2 regions of the Streptomyces sp. NPDC002088 genome follow, and region 2 is predicted to be linked to the other one. Evidence: riboswitches for the same ligand, from Rfam matches in the RefSeq annotation. Region 2 holds a riboswitch; the other holds the start of a gene.
What was found. A riboswitch is a leader RNA that binds a small molecule or an ion and turns the genes downstream of it on or off. The one in region 2 is predicted to bind cyclic di-AMP.
Positions count from the first base shown of each region.

Region 1: it holds a riboswitch for cyclic di-AMP, as region 2 does, so the genes downstream of both, ABT114_RS32595 (C40 family peptidase) here and ABT114_RS18070 (C40 family peptidase) in region 2, are expected to answer to the same signal.

Region 1 covers NZ_JBEOXO010000018.1:169,910-174,733, reverse strand. The annotation lists gene ABT114_RS32625 (metallophosphoesterase family protein) at 1-1,030, opposite strand, end outside; gene ABT114_RS32620 (hypothetical protein) at 1,232-1,603, shown strand; gene ABT114_RS32615 (hypothetical protein) at 1,681-1,965, shown strand; tRNA gene ABT114_RS32610 (tRNA-His) at 2,005-2,089, opposite strand; tRNA gene ABT114_RS32605 (tRNA-Asn) at 2,172-2,244, opposite strand; tRNA gene ABT114_RS32600 (tRNA-Leu) at 2,313-2,392, opposite strand; gene ABT114_RS32595 (C40 family peptidase) at 2,442-3,080, opposite strand; cyclic di-AMP (ydaO/yuaA leader) riboswitch at 3,080-3,221, opposite strand; tRNA gene ABT114_RS32590 (tRNA-Phe) at 3,250-3,322, opposite strand; tRNA gene ABT114_RS32585 (tRNA-Pro) at 3,329-3,401, opposite strand; gene ABT114_RS32580 (hypothetical protein) at 3,536-3,661, opposite strand; gene ABT114_RS32575 (Lsr2 family DNA-binding protein) at 3,815-4,183, opposite strand; gene ABT114_RS32570 (hypothetical protein) at 4,307-4,824, opposite strand, start outside.
Region 2 covers NZ_JBEOXO010000007.1:338,445-343,268, reverse strand. The annotation lists gene pcrA (DNA helicase PcrA) at 1-1,038, opposite strand, end outside; gene ABT114_RS18075 (ScyD/ScyE family protein) at 1,145-2,233, opposite strand; cyclic di-AMP (ydaO/yuaA leader) riboswitch at 2,486-2,657, shown strand; gene ABT114_RS18070 (C40 family peptidase) at 2,666-3,814, shown strand; gene ABT114_RS18065 (tellurite resistance/C4-dicarboxylate transporter family protein) at 3,958-4,824, shown strand, end outside.

The DNA of each region.
Region 1 (4,824 bases), on a different contig from region 2:
GGAACCGGGGCAGTACGCCGGAGGCCCACTGGTTGGCCTTGCGGAGGATGCCGTAGGCGGGGATGTTGCCGCCGAAACTCTTGATCTCGTCGCCGTGGATGGCCATGGCCTTGTAGTTGCCGATGGAGAAGTTCTGGTACCAGCCGCCGTCGGTCTGGAACCGCGTCAGGCGCTCCTCGCCCGCAAGGCGCTCGCGGACGATGTTGTAGACCATGCGGTCCACGTTGTCGCTCGCCTTGATGCCATCGGACTTCTTCCCGAGGCGTCCGTGATTGCCGTACTCGGCGACGACCTCGACCGTCTCGTAGGTATGAAGCGCCTGCTTGATCGTCCAGAGCATCAGGTCGGCGACGTCGAACATCTGCTCATACAGGGTTCCGTCGAGTTCCCAGACCTGGCCGGGGAAGATCGAGACGCCCTCGACCATGTCTCCGGTGAACAGCAGGACGCCGTGCTTGACCGGGTGGTCGGCGCGCTGGATGTCGGTGATCTCGTTAGCCTTCTCGACGTACCGGTGGATGCGCGAGCGCATGATGATCCGGTCGTAGGTGTCGGTCTTCTTGCCGCCCTGCCAGTCGGTGAGGTGCCACAGGGCGACCTCGGGGGCCTTGGTGCGCTTGTCCGCGACCGGCGGGACGACGGGGGTGCTGCCGACGTACTGGGCGGCGTCGCGGGCGGCCTTGTAGACGGCCTCGATGTACTCGTCACCGCGCGCCTTGGCCTTCTTGTACTGGGAGAACAGGCGCCGGTTGTCGGACTCCAGGGCGGTGAGACGCTCCCGGGACTCCTCGTTCGCGGCCACTGCCTCGGCCGTGCCCTCCTCGGGCAGGGTATGAAGCGGCTTGCGTCCCGGCTCGACCAGGACGTTCTTCTTGTAGCCGTTGGCCTTGCGCCAGCGCCGGACGGCGGTCTCGGAGGTCTCGACACCGTTGAAGACGAGGTCGTTCGCAGCAGCCTGGTGACCGACGTTGGGGTCCATCAGGATCTCGCGGACCCAGTCGACCTCGGTGAACTCCAGCAGCATGCTCAAGGTGGTTCCTCTCGCGGGGGTTTGGTGGTGCCAGGCCTCTCGGCCCGGCGTTCGAGTACGGTATCAGCATTACGGCTTCTTTGACAACGTTCACTCCTGAAGTGAACCCAACCGACTCCAGCAGTTAAACGGCCATTCGGACGGCTGATCTGCACAGACTAAACTGAGTACTGGTTCAGAACCAGTAACTAGGAGTCTTTCATGAGTGGAGTCGGTGGCAACACCTTCGTGCTGACCAGCAGCGACCTGTCCGTGGCCCAGCCCCTTCCGGTCGCCGCCGAACTGGTGGCCATCTACGGAAACCTCGGCACGGCGGGCTCGACGCAGACCACGTTCCAGGTCAACAAGAACGGTTCGGCGGTCTCGGGGGCCCTCGCAACCGTCGCGGCCAGCGCGACCAAGGGGAACAAGGTCCTCACCAACCCGTACGTCGGCGTGAACGTCATCACCCCGGCCGTCAACGACGTCGCGGCGCTGGCCACGTTCGTCCCCGGCGACACGGTCTCCCTGACGACCACGCTGGGCACCTCGGCCGCCAACCCGGGCGTCGCCCTGCACTTCAAGGTCAAGTAACCGTCGACCACGAACCCCCGGCCGCCACTGTCCAGGCGGAGGCCGGGGGTTTGCTGTACCCGAGGAAGGAGGCTGCTGTGTTCTGGACCTGCGACGAATGCAGGGAGTGGGGCGTCGCCGAGACCGATGTGGACGCGGCCGTCGACAGGCAGCGGCACCTGAACTCCCACCGGGGCGCCGATGTGCCTCCCCCTGCCGCCGAGGAGGAGCCGGACGAGGGCACTGTCCTGAACCGGACGTACGTGGCGTGGGGTATCACTGCCCTGCTGGGGCTACTGTCCGCCCGCTTCCCGTCCCTGGTGGGGGTAGTCCCCTGGGCGGCCCTGATCGCCTTCGTGGTGACCTACAGCGGGCAAGGCTGAGCCCCGGCGACATCGTCGAGCGGTCGGCCGGGGCTGTCGGGTGTACGAAGGGGGTCGAACCCTCACGCCCCTCTCGGGACACCGGGGTCACAGCCCGGCGCGGCTACCTTTTCGCCACATACACCATGCCGGAATTTTAACGGGGTACCGGTGTTCCCGAGCGGGGCGAGTTTAGACGTAGGAGTAGGACCGCCAATCACTCCTAGCTCCCCGACCTGGATTCGAACCAGGAACCCACGGATTAACAGTCCGTTGCTCTGCCGATTGAGCTATCGGGGAATGCTGCATCAGGGTTTGCACCGACCCTACTGGACTCCGCGTCCAAACAGGTACCTGACTCCGGACCGTACCCAAGGTGGGATTTGAACCCACACGCCTTTCGGCACGGTGTTTGAGACCGCTGACTGTGCCATTCGTCTACTCGGGCTGGGACCGGAAGGACCCTATCTTCCCTCCGGCCTTTCTTAAGGTGAAGCCTACTTCACCGTGTAGCGCCCGTAGTAAACAGACTTCGACCACGGCTTGTAGTAGTTGACGCCCTTTCCGGGGCGCTCGGACTCCAGCCACGTCGTGGAATTGACGTAGATGGCCACGTGATAGACGTGGCCGCTTGAGTCGTGGACGAATACCAGGTCACCCTTCTTGGGGGTCTTGACCTTGGTGCTGGAGCGGTACTGCGCGTCCGCGACCCGGGGAATGGTCTTCCCCAGCTTCTTGAAGGTGTAGTACGTCAGGCCGGAGCAGTCGAAGCCGCTCGACGGCGAGGTGCCGCCGTAGACATACCGGGTGCCGATGTACTTCTTGGCCTGGTTGACGATCTTCGTCCCCGAGGAAGTCGAGGAAGCGGCCGTCGTGCTGGCCGGGGCCGTGGTGGAGGTGGATGTTGCGGACATATATATCTTCTGTCCCGGGTATATGAGATTCGCGTTGCTCAGGTGGTTGATGGACTTGAGTTTCTGCCAGGTCGTGTGGTGTTTCGACGCGATCCCGCCGAGCGTGTCCCCGCTCTTTACGGTCACATATGCGGCTGCTGCCGCTGCCGAGGCGGTGGGGGACGCAATCGGGGTCAGGGCCAGCGCGCCCGCGAGAGCGATTCCAGCGATTCTCTTGTTCATGGTGCACTCCGCACGCCTGCGAGATTAGGTGACGGGCTCGGGATAAGTGCCTTTCCCTACCACATATGAATCTGCGGATTCGCCCCAGTGATGCGTTTCGGTCTCCCGCCCCTGTTCAGAGGTTGATTGCAGTATTTGTCCAGGAACAGGGCTCGGCGTCTGAACAAAGTGGCCCCCCTTGGAATCGCACCAAGATCTCCCGCTTTTCAGGCGGGCGCATTAACTGTCTCTGCCAAAGGGCCTCGAAGTCGGGATGGCCGGTTTCGAACCGACGACCTCCTGATCCCAAATCAGGCGCGCTACCTGCTGCGCTACATCCCGTAATTGCTTCGCTGGACACTACCGTATCAGGGATACGGCTTGTCAACTCCAATGCGCAACTTACTTGCGCCAGGAGGGAGGGGTTCCCCGCCGGGACTTACGCCTCACGTGGCAGTAGCGGACCACGGGCAGCCCTAGCGGGCGGGGAACAGGACACGGCCGAGGCAGAACGCCGTCGAGGCCGAGGTGACGAGCGCGGGCATGCTGGCCGACGGGAGGGGGCTCCCGTGGTCCGGCCGTCGCGCGCTCGTCGTGTTCATGCATCCTTTTTACAGGATCATGACTACGTGTTTGTAATCACCGAGGCCACTGCCCAGCAAGCCCCGCAGGCGGGCGGGGGTAGACACTGTCCGGGAACGCAAAGAGAGGGCCGGGGGATGATTCCCTCCGGCCCTCTGCGGGCGGTGTCAGCTCTAGCTGTGCGCTTCCTCGAACTCCCGGATGAGGTCGGAAGGCAGGCGGCCGGTCCCAGAGACCTCGCGACCCTGCTCCTTCAGCCACTCGCGCACGTCGGCTGCGGTGAATGCCTTGCCGCCCCTGCCCTTGATGGCCTTGCGCACCTGGGTCCCCAGGCGCTTCTGGGCGTCGTGGGCGATGGAGGTGAAGGGCTCCACCGCTGACAGCAGCTCGTCCTGGTGCTCCTGGCACAGGTCCATCAGGTAGCGCGTGGTTCCCACGGTGATGGCCGTGGGCTCGTTGTCCGGCACTGCCTGGCCGCACACGACCTTCTTGCGGCCCCGCTGGACCTTCTTATCGCACGTCTTCGAGACGACGTCCGCCATGATCACTCCTTAACAAGACAACCCCCCGGTATGCGCTCGCATCGTGAGGCAAGACCCCACCATACTGCTTCTCGGATACTGCTTCTGTCAATCGCATCCTGCCGAATGCTTAGCAATACGGCATTAAGAAGCGTTTCCGAGAAGGCTCCCGACGGGTTGCAGCACGCGGCCCGCAGTGTCTCCGACCAGGCCTTTCGAGGTTTCAGGCTGCGCGGGGGCCGCGAGGGCGACCTTCGAGATCGGCACGAAGGTCTTGACGCCCTTCTTGGGTTCCTCCGAGGACGTTTTGCGGTGCTTGCCGACGGAGGTCTTCGCCTTGTGCGTCTCCGGGCCGGACGATGCCTTGGCATGCTTGCCCAGGGAGGGGGACGAGCCCGGGAGCTTGACCACGGCGGAACGGGTCGGGGTCGGGGCGGTGCCAGGCGAGCTGGTGGCGGTCGGGGTGGAAACGGAGCCCATCGGAGCGTCGTTGCCGGTCATTTCGGGCTGGTCCACGCTGTCGTCGTCGTTCTGGTGCTCGGTGGCAGCCGCCGCAAGGCCTACAGCGAACGGCGCAAGTACCGCTGCGACGACGATCGCCAGTGTGCGGCAGCACCGGCTCATGAGGTCGGGCCTGGCCGACGCCCGCGCTAGCTGCGCAG
Region 2 (4,824 bases):
GAACTGGAGGATGTTGCGGATGGTCGCGCCACGGAACGCGTAGATCGACTGGTCGGCGTCACCCACGACGCACAGTTCGGCGGGCTGGAGGTCGTGCTCGGCGGGCGGCACGTCAACGGGGTGTTCGGACGTGCCGACGAGCTCACGCACCAGGGCGTACTGAGCGTGGTTCGTGTCCTGGTACTCGTCGACGAGTACATGGCGGAAGCGGCGGCGGTAGTGCTCGGCGACGTCCGGGAACGCGCGCAGCAGGTTGACCGTCGTCATGATCAGGTCGTCGAAGTCGAGGGCGTTGGCCTCGCGCAGCCGCGACTGGTACATGGCGTAGGCCTGGGCGAGGGTCTTCTCGAAGCCGTCGGCGGCCTGGGCGGCGAAGTCCTCCTCGTCGATCAGCTCGTTCTTCAGGTTGGAGATCTTGGCGCTGAAGGACTTCGGCGGGAAACGCTTGGGATCGAGGTCCAGGTCGCGGCAGACCAGGGCCATCAGACGCTTGGAGTCGGCGGCGTCGTAGATCGAGAAGGAGGACGTGAAGCCCAGCTTCTTGCTCTCGCGGCGCAGAATGCGCACGCACGCGCTGTGGAAGGTCATCACCCACATCGCGTTCGCGCGCGGGCCGACGAGGTGCTCGACGCGCTCCTTCATCTCGCCCGCGGCCTTGTTGGTGAAGGTGATCGCGAGGATCTGGCCCGGATGCACGTTCCGCTCGCCGAGCAGGTGGGCGATGCGGTGGGTGAGGACGCGCGTCTTGCCGGAGCCGGCGCCGGCCACGATGAGCAGTGGGGAGCCGGAGTGGACGACGGCGGCACGCTGGTTCTCGTTCAGCCCCTCCAGGAGGGCGGCCGGGTCGACCGCGGGGCGCGGGGCACCGTCGCGGTAGTACGCGTCCCGGTCCGGCGGCACGTCGAACTTCCCGCCGAACAGGTCGTCCGGAATCGGCTCCGATACGTGCTCGTCCTCGGGCGGAGGCGGGGGTTCCTCCCCATGGGCCCGGGGGGCCTGGAGATCCGCCAGGAAGCTGTCGTCAAAGAGGCTGCTCATCGCTCTCCGAGTCTAGGCCGCCCCACCGACAACCCGCCGCCACCCTGAGAACATCCCCGGAATCGAGTGACGGGGATCGGGAGCCGGGGACCGGGGACCGCGGGTCTCAGAAGCCGAGGATCTTCCAGACCTGCCCGCCCGGCGTCTTCCTGCCGTCCAGGACGGTTCCGTCGCGGTCCGCGATCGACCAGGCGGAGACGTAGACCTTGCCGTCGTACGGATCGACGGCCACGCCCGCCGGGAAGGGCACCTGGACGTTCGTACGCTTGCCGCCCGAGACCTTCGTCACCCTGCTCGCGAAGAGCTGGCTGACGTACAGGTCGCCGTCGTCGTTGAAGGCGATCCCGGTGATCGAGCCGAAGCCGGACTTCCAGCCGAGGATCTTTCCGGTCCGCGGGTCGACCTTCCACACGCGCGCGGTGGGCTTCTCCGCCTCGCCGTTCAGCTCGCCGACGTAGAGCTTGCCGTCGGGGCCGAGCGCGAGGGACGTCGGGACGGCCTGGTGCCTGTCGTGGTCGGGGAAGACCGTGAAGGGCCGGGCCTTTCCGGACGGGTCCACCACGACCAGGTCGTTTCCGGCGGCGTCGGCGACGATCTTGCGGCCGTCGGGGAGGGCGAGGACGGCGTACGGGTTGGATTCGACCGTCGCCTTGTGCGGGTTGTACTTCTGTTCGACGGCGGTGACGTCCGCGGCGATCCGTGCCGTGCCATGGTCGACGGAGAGCAGTTTCCCGAGCGTGTTCCAGGGCGGTCCGGTGGGAATGCCGGCCTCCGGCGGGGCGTAGGTCTCGACGGCCCAGACGCAGCCGTCGAGCGCGGAGACGCCGTCCACACCGGTCGCGAAGCCGCCGTCCGGTGCGGCGCCTGACGGCAGCCCTTTCACCACCCGGTAGTGGTGCCATGCGCCGCCGTCCCAGTAGATCTTGGTGACCGCGGACGAGAGGCCGACGCAGGTTTGGCCTTCTTCTCCCGCGCCGACGCACTTCTTGCCGCCGCGGCCGGCTTCGGCGACGTACACGTGCCCGTCGTCGTAGGAGAGCTGGCGCGGGTTGTCGAGGCCCTTGGCGATGACGCGGATCACGGGCTTGGCGCCGGCGTGTCCGCCCGTGGCGCCGGCGGCGCTCGCGGGTGCGATGCCCGCGGTGACGGCGAGCGCGACCGACGTGCCGACGACGAGTGCTGTGCGCTTCCTCATGGCCGTACCTCTCTCCCCCGCCACGGCACCCGACCGTGGCTGACTGGAAGCTAGCGCGACGAAGCGGGCGGACGTCACCACTCCGGACAAGTCACCACAGATCACTCCAGATTGGCCACGGCAAGCAATGCCCTGGCCTTAGGTCACGAAAATGTATCGGGCATATCGCCCATCAACCTTCACAGGCGCCACACGAGTTGGCTACCGTGCCGAGCAGGCCGCACGACCCCCACCGGCGAACGTCGCCGGGCCGCGCGGCCTCCGCCGAGTCCGGTACGCCCGCACGGCGACCGGAGCCGGGGACCCAACCGAGACCCGGGGTGAATCGGCCCGACTCCCCATGGGAGACAGGCCGTAGGGCAACCCTTCCGATCCATCCGCCCGAACCCGACAGCTAACCCGGTAGGCGGAGCGTGGAAGGAGTCGCCTCCCTTGGCGTCGCACCGCAAGTCGCGTCCCGCAGGTACGCGCGTAGCCGGCATACGAACCCCCGCCCTCGCCACGGCGGCCCTCACCTCCGTCGCCCTGCTCTCCCAGACGGCCAACGCCAGCCCCTCGGCCGACGACGGCAAGCCGAGCCTCGAAGAGGTCGAGAAGAAGGTCGACGACCTGTACCGCCAGGCCGAGTCGGCGACCGAGAACTACAACGCGGCCAAGGAGAAGACCGCGAAGCAGCGCAAGCGCGTCGACACCCTCCTCGACAACGTCGCCCAGCGCACCCAGAAGCTCAACGAAGCGCGCGAGGAGCTTGGTTCCTTCGCCGCGGCGCAGTACCGGACCGGCGCCACCACGGCCGACACCGCGACCTTCCTGCTCGCGGACTCGCCGCAGGACTACTTCGACCAGGCCCAGCTGATGAGTCGCCTGACCTCGCGCCAGAAGGACGCGGTCGATGACTACGTCACCGAACAGGCCGCGACGATGAAGCAGCGCCGGGAGGCCACCGAGAGTCTCGAGACGCTCACCGACTCGCAGGACGACCTCAAGACAGCCAAGGCGACCGTGCAGGAGAAGCTCACGGACGCGCGCGTGCTGCTGTCGCAGCTGACCGCCCAGGAGAAGGCCCGGCTGGCGGAGATCGAGAAGCAGAAGCAGGAGGAGGCCGCGCGCAAGGCGGCGGAGCTCGCGAAGCAGCAGGCAGCAGCGGCGGCTGCGGCTGCTGCTACGGAGAGCACGACATCGAGCTCGGGCTCGTCCTCCTCGTCCTCCTCGTCCACCTCGTCCACCAAGGCCGAGAAGGCGCTCGCCTTCGCCCGCGCGCAGATCGGCAAGCCGTATGTCTGGGGCGCCACGGGCCCCGACTCCTACGACTGCTCCGGCCTCACCCAGGCAGCCTGGAAGGCCGCCGGCGTCACCCTCCCGCGCACCACCTACGACCAGGTGAACGCCGGCACCACCGTCTCCCTCGCCGACGCGCAGCCGGGCGACCTGGTTTTCTTCTACGACGACGTCAGCCATGTCGGCATCTACATCGGCAACGGCATGATGATCCACGCCCCCAAGCCCGGCGCGTACGTCCGCGAGGAGTCGATCTACTACGACGGCGAATCGGGGATCCACAGCGTGGTGCGTCCGGCCTGACCGCCGACTGCGGTGCGGCACGCGCGCGTGGGGGAGCACTGGTCCTGAGGGAGCGTGGTGCTGTGCCTGCGCCCGCGCGTATTTTCGGGCGCCCGCGCGCGTGCCCCGCTCGCAACGCGCGCGGTGCTCCTTAGCATCGGCCCATGCCCCGCTCCTCCTCTCCCCGCGCCTGGTGGGCGCAGCGTCCGCCGGCGGCCGGGGCCGCCGTGCTCGCGACCGGCATCCTGTCCGTCGGTCTGCAGCTGTCGGGGTACGAGGTCCTGTCCCGGATCGCCCTGGTGCTCGCCTGCGCCGCCTGGCTGGCGCTGGCGGCGGACTTCGCTCTGCAGCTGCTGTGGGAACGGGAGAAATGGGTGCGCCGGGCGGGCACGCCCGCCGCACTCACCTCGGTCGCCGCCACCACCGTGCTCGGCACCCGTTTCTCCGCACTGGGCCGGCACACCCTCGCCGAGGCGCTGCTGGCGCTGTCCGTGGTGCTGTGGCCGGTGCTGCTCGTCGACGTCGTACGGCACTGGCGGCGGCGTATGCCGGGGACGGTGTTCCTCGGGTGCGTCGCCACGCAGGGGCTCGCGGTGCTCGGTGCCACCCTCGCCGGGGCCCTGTCGACGGCCTGGCTCGCGCGCGCGGCGATGGTGCTGTTCTGGCTGGGGATCGTGCTCTACGGCTTCGCCCTGGCCTACTTCGACCTGCGCCAGACCGTCGAGGGGGCCGGCGACCAGTGGGTGGCCGGCGGGGCGCTCGCCATCTCGGCGCTGGCGGGGGCGAAGCTGATCTCCGCCCAGAGCGCGAGCCTGTACCTGTGGAACGACGACAACCTCGGCGTCCTGCGCACCGTGACCGTCGCCCTGCTCGTGCTCGCCCTGTGCTGGTACGCCGTCCTGCTGGTGGCCGAGCTGCTGCGGCCGCGACCACGGCTGCGCTACGACGTGCGTCGGTGGTCGACCGCGTTCCCGACGGGGGTGACGGCGGCGGCGACGCTGTCCGTCGCCTCGGCCGTCGGCGTCCCATGG